Regions from separate parts of the Lysinibacillus sp. FSL M8-0216 genome, predicted to be linked through region 2. Evidence: riboswitches for the same ligand, from Rfam matches in the RefSeq annotation. Region 2 holds a riboswitch; the other holds the start of a gene.
What was found. Region 2 has a riboswitch for S-adenosylmethionine ahead of MKX57_RS02180 (MetQ/NlpA family ABC transporter substrate-binding protein). Riboswitches for the same ligand answer to the same signal wherever they lie in the genome.
Positions count from the first base shown of each region.

Region 1: linked by a shared signal. The riboswitch ahead of MKX57_RS08215 (YezD family protein) and the one ahead of MKX57_RS02180 (MetQ/NlpA family ABC transporter substrate-binding protein) in region 2 are both predicted to bind S-adenosylmethionine.

Region 1 covers NZ_CP152007.1:1,744,685-1,747,849, reverse strand. The annotation lists gene MKX57_RS08230 (cold-shock protein) at 1-62, shown strand, start outside; gene MKX57_RS08225 (VOC family protein) at 166-951, opposite strand; gene MKX57_RS08220 (flavin reductase family protein) at 1,109-1,594, shown strand; gene MKX57_RS08215 (YezD family protein) at 1,679-1,834, opposite strand; SAM riboswitch class I at 1,904-1,998, opposite strand; gene MKX57_RS08210 (heparan-alpha-glucosaminide N-acetyltransferase domain-containing protein) at 2,169-3,165, opposite strand, start outside.
Region 2 covers NZ_CP152007.1:454,940-458,104, reverse strand. The annotation lists gene MKX57_RS02190 (pyridoxal phosphate-dependent aminotransferase) at 1-1,069, shown strand, start outside; gene MKX57_RS02185 (PPC domain-containing DNA-binding protein) at 1,118-1,621, opposite strand; SAM riboswitch class I at 1,744-1,849, shown strand; gene MKX57_RS02180 (MetQ/NlpA family ABC transporter substrate-binding protein) at 1,938-2,768, shown strand; gene MKX57_RS02175 (ATP-binding cassette domain-containing protein) at 2,863-3,165, shown strand, end outside.

The sequences.
Region 1 (3,165 bases), 1.3 Mb from region 2:
TTTCATTTGATGTTGTGGAAGGCAATCGCGGCCCGCAAGCATCAAATGTTGTAAAATTATAAGCTAGAATATAGTAAGTGGATGAAGTATTTGAAAATGGCTCAATCCACTTTTTGCATGTTTGCACATAAAAATCCACTTCAACGATTGAAGTGGATTTTTAATTTATTTATTAATCCAATAAAAAGCACCTGGACACACTAATGTTTCCTTTGTTCGGTGTGGATCCTTTAATGTTACACCGATTGGCCCTTCTTTTAAATGACCGAGCGTCATGCTAGATGCTGAGGCTTCCTCATAAAAATCCAAGCGCATATTCGCTAGCTGTAGAGACATAAACTGCTCATGCTGCTCAAACTCGGGTAGTTGTAATACTTTCTGCCAAAGCTGCACCGTCTCCTCCACATCCTTGACAAAAAACTGAATGGATTCCATTGTAATGGCTTGTTTTTCATCAATCGCGCCACTAGCCTTTAATTGAGCCAAACGCTCCTCATCTCCATCTGCCCATTCAATTAAGAAAGGAAAATCCACTGAAAGGCCAGGTCTGCCAAAATGCAATAGCTTCCATTCGATTATCGTGCCGTCTGGTCTTGTGCGGCTACAAGCATCGGGACCATATACTTCATAGCCCAATGCACGCAATCGTTGACCATCGTCTTCAATATTTTTGGTGCGCAAGGCAATTCGTGAAAATCCTTGGCGCTCACGATCACGTTTAAACGTATAATGTAGGGAATATGGGTACAGGGCCGCTTGCTCAAATAAATCACGATCATAAATAGCGATTTGTTCAATATAGCTTAAGCCAAAATAACTTAGCGTATTGTAAGTCCCCCACATCGTGTGTTGACCACCGTTCACTGTATGGACATTTCGTTTATTGAAGAAAACCTTTATATTTTCCGGTGATTCTACTTGATGTACCAGATGATCAAAATATAAAGTCATGGCAATTCCCCTTTCTTTCCCCCATTAGCTTTACCTGGATGTGTAATTGATTTAATATTTACTTAAGAAAAGGAGTTACTATATGGTATGAAAAAAGTGCAATTTACCTACTAACTCCGTTAACTAATTTATTACTAACTATAAAGAGGTGATTTGAATGACAGATCATGTTGCTGCTTTTAAATTGGCATTAGGTAACTATCCTACAGGTGTAACAGTTGTTACAGCTTGTCATGAAACGAATCCAATTGGCTTAACCGTCAATTCTTTTGCATCTGTTTCTATTGATCCACTACTTATTTTATGGTCACTTGATAAAAAATCTCAGCTCCATCCTTACTTTATGAGTGCGGAAAAATTCGCTGTCAATATTTTAGCAAGTGATCAAGAGCAATTATGTACATTATTTGCAAGTAAAGTCCCAGATCGCTTTGCTCAAGCAAAATGGTCTACTTCTTCTTTAGGACTACCGATTTTACATGATACAGCAGCTATTTTACAATGTAAATCCTTTCAGCAAATAGATGCAGGTGATCATACTATTTTTATTGGCCAGGTGCTAGATATTACAAACTCTCAAAAGGAGCCCCTTCTCTATCATCGCCGTCATATCGGTCAGATTCCAAAAAGCTTCTATAGCTAATTGCCATAAAAAAAGGGCCACTTGTAAGCAACGGAAACCATGCTTATTGGTGGCCTTTTCACATCGTTCAACTGAAATGATCCTTTATTTCTTCTGAGGAAATCTCTGCTTTTCAAGCCTATTAATTTGAACAATTACACCATCCTGAATCGTAATATGCACTTCACCAAATTCAAGATTTTGAATGGCCTTTGCAATAGCCTCTAATTTCTTATCTTCTACCTTTGCCGACTGAGCCATACGATACACCCCTTCTTTTTCATCCTTGTTGTACAAAAGAGGCCAATGCATCAAACTGATTGATAGCCCCTCCTATCTCTCAGATACATCGGTTGGAAGTGGCACCTATGTTTCGGTTGCCGAGGCTTCATTGGGCCAAGTCCCTCCACCTATCTTGATAAGAGTACTGCGTTTCTTGAAAATAATTCTATAATTCTGTAATAAGATTGTCAATATAAAATATTAGAAAACCTAGCTGAATACTTTGTAATGATTATTTTAGATTAGAAAACTATCTATATCTAAAGTATTTTATGCCTAATCAACGAGAAATAGATGGCAATCCATTAATTTATTACGAACTCCATTTCCTCATCAAGAATTCAAGGGGACCTCGACGATGTTTAGCTCTCCACCAGACAGAAACAAGCACACATCCTACAAAGTAACAGCAGGCATATAGCATGGAAAAGGTAAGCGTCTGATTCTCCAACTTTTGGCAAACAATTAATATTCCAATCCCAATAAAAACATGGCCGACATAATGCGTTAAAGACAATTGTCCCGTAAAGATCAAAGCTTCAATTACTTTATTTTTACATGTCTCAACAAGATAGATGGAGCCCACGATAAGGACAATTGCCGACGCTGAGTTAGATAGAACATACATCGTATTCGGTGGAATCGGTCCCGTATCAAATAAATACAATGCACTCTCTACATCTAATAAATGGATCGTTGTCATCTTAATAAATATCGTTGAAAAAGTCTCCGTCATTATGACTAGCAATAAGCCCATCACCAATAAGATTTTTCGTAATGAACGATTAGTTAAATCTAATGTGCCGATTACCATGCCAGTTAGAAAGAAACAAATCCAGGGAAATAGTGGATGATAGCCATTAAACATCAAATTTCTTATAAATCCTGCCGGTGTCCAAAAATCAAGATACTCTAGTAATACATATGTTGGATGCCACCCAGCGAAGTAATTAAATTGAATTTGGAGCCATTGTGAAAGGATGAGGATGACACCGATTATGAACATCATCATTTTCTTGGATTGGGCAATCAAACATGCGGCAACAAACATATACACGCCATAATAATGTAAGATATCTCCTGTCCAGCCTACTGCATATAGGACTATTCCTATCACGAATAACAAAAACGACCTCTTCCACAAAGTAAGTCGATTCTTACGAAGAAGTATTGGGTCCTTAGTCTCTCTAGCCTGACGAGTCATTAAAGCTGTTCCTATTCCTGCTAGCATGACAAATACGGCCGAGGCACGCCCCTCAAATAGATTTTGTAAGGCCATCAACCATGTTGAACCATTCGTTGTAGAACCC
Region 2 (3,165 bases):
GATTAATCTCGGGCAAGGAAATCCCGACCAACCTACGCCTACTCATATCATTCAAGCATTGCAGGAAGCAGCTGAAAATCCTCAAAACCACAAATATTCACCTTTTCGTGGTATCGCCGAATTACGTCAAGCGGCTGCCGACTTTTATAAACGGGAATATGATGTGGAGATTGATCCTGATACTGAAGTAGCGATTCTTGGTGGCACAAAAATTGGTCTTGTTGAGCTACCTTTGGCTGTGTTAAATCCAGGCGATACTATGCTATTACCAGACCCGGGCTATCCAGACTACTTATCTGGTGTTGTATTAGGTGATGTTAATTTTGAAGTGATGCCACTTTTTGCTGAAAATAATTTCTTACCTGATTATGATGCCCTATCTAAAGAAGTTAAGGAGAAAGCAAAGTTACTTTACTTAAATTACCCAAATAATCCTACGGGTGGTACAGCTACACTTGAATTTTTTGAAGAAACCATTCGTTTTGCTAAAGAGCATAATATCATCGTATCACATGATTTTGCTTATGGTGCAATTGGATTTGATGGCAATAAACCTATTAGTTTCTTACAGGCCAATGGTGCAAAAGAAGTTGGAATCGAAATGTACACATTATCAAAGACTTATAATATGGCAGGTTGGCGCATAGGCTTTGCTGTTGGTAATGCTGATTTGATTGCCGCGATTAATCTTATTCAAGATCATTTGTTTTGTAGTCAATTCCCTGCTATTCAACAAGCAGCAGCTGTTGCCCTTACATCTTCACAGGAATGTGCAGATGAGCTAAGAGCTACCTATGAGCGTCGTCGAAATGTTCTAATCGAAGAAGCTCATAGAATCGGATGGCAAGTAACGGCACCAAAGGGCACCTTCTTTGCCTGGCTCTCTGTCCCATTAGGTTTTACTAGTGAACAATTTGCCGATATTTTGCTCGACAAAGCTGATATTGCGGTAGCCGCAGGAAATGGCTTTGGTCAATATGGGGAAGGCTATGTGCGCATTGGCTTGCTTGTAAGCGAGGAACGGTTACGAGAAGCCATGCATAGAATTGAGCAATTAAAATTATTTTAAACATGGAACAAAATGGAGTCCTGTAGCTTTCACTAGCTACAGGACTTACTATTTTTCAATTTTCCTTGGAAGATCTAACCCATGTTCTAATGGATAAAATTGTACGTGACCTGTTTCATCATCCAACTGACGGATATGCTGAATGCCTTGAACTTCTGCCAGCACTACATCTGCTGTTATGACGATATTTCCGCCCTTTATAAAATGACCGCCTGAAACCACTCCCCATTGATCGCTCATGGAACCATGGAAATGCGTTTCATATTGTGCATCACGCTTACAAACAACTCCTGAACCTTGGATAAACTCGAGTGGCCCCTCTTTCTCAACCACATCACTAAATCGAACTTTAATGTGGGAAGTTTCATCAGGTACTAAATAAACAAAGCTACTTTTTTGAAAACTACCAATACAACTAATAATGGTTGCTGATTCAATTTTATTCTCTTCACAAAGTGCCTCAATTCCTTCAATGATGTCTGTTCCCATGAGAAGACGTGCACTAATCACCTTACCAAATGAACCTATGCCATAATTAACTCTTACGGACAATCTTCTCCCTCCTTCACGACAAAATATTATAACAATATAAAAAATTTCAAAAATATTTATTGACTTACTATACCCTATAAATTATATTAGTTCTATCGGAAATACAAAAATATAATATGAATCTCTTATCAAGAGTAGCTGAGGGACTGGCCCTATGAAGCTCGGCAACCTCCTTTTATAAAGGAAGGTGCTAAATCCTGCAAACGAAATTCGTTTGATAGATAAGAGAGGACTTTTTTCATGAGCCTCTCTTAATTTGTAAGAGAGTTTTTTTTATTTTCAAAAACCGATAAAACAATTTTTGGAGGTAGTTTTCATGAAGAAGAAAAATAAATTTTTAGTAGGTTTAGCAAGTCTTACATTAGTAGCAGCACTAGCGGGCTGTGGCTCTAAAGATGATAGCAAAGGAAAAGGCGAAGCTATCGATGAAAATAAAATTGTTGTGGGTGTCACTTCAGGACCTCATGAGCAAATTGCAGAGGTAGCTGCTAAAGTTGCAAAGGAAAAAGGTCTAGAAGTAGAACTAAAATCATTTTCTGATTATGTTTTACCAAATACATCCTTAGCAGAAGGAGATCTTGATGCAAACAGCTATCAGCATAAGCCTTTCCTGGATACATTTAATAAAGATCACGATACAGATTTAGTACCGGTTGGCAAAACAATTTTAAATCCAATGGGTATTTACTCTGAAAAATATAAATCATTGGATGATGTTCCTGAAGGCGCAACATTTGGCTTACCGAATGACCCAACAAATGGAGCGCGTGCTCTCTTTGTTTTACAAGAGGCAGGCTATATTAAATTAAAAGATGGAGCGGACTTAACAGCATCTGTTCGTGACGTGGAAGAAAACAAAAAGAATTTAAAATTCATAGAATTAGAAGCTGCACAAATTCCTAAGCAGCTTAGTGAAGTAGATGTAGCTGCTATTAATACTAACTTTGCGCTGGAAGCTGGCATTAATCCGCAAGAGGACTCTATTCTTTTAGAATCTACTGACTCTCCATATGTGAACTACATTGTCGTTCGTGCAGAAAATGAAAACGACCCAACGATTAAAAAGTTCATTGAGGCTTATCAATCTGATGAAGTACGCCAATTCATTGAAGAGGAATTCAAAGGTTCTGTAATCCCTAGCTGGTAATACGTGCGATAAGCTAAAGAATCTGCCAAATTTCCACTATGGAAACCACGCAGATTCTTGCTTTTTAGAAGTTAAGAAAGGAGCAATCAATCTGATGATTCAATTACAAAATATTTCAAAAGAATATAAGACAAAAAAAGGCAGTATTAAGGCTGTGGATGGAATCAATCTTCATGTAAAAAAAGGGCAAATTCATGGTGTAATTGGGTATAGTGGTGCCGGTAAAAGTACGCTGATTCGTTGTGTTAATTTACTAGAGCGTCCTTCAGCAGGCAAAGTCTTGATTGACAATGTGGATATTACTACCCTTTCACTTCATGACTTACGTCAAACACGACAAAAGATTGGTATGATTTTTCAACATTTTAATCTCTTAAAGACAGCAACTGTTTATAAC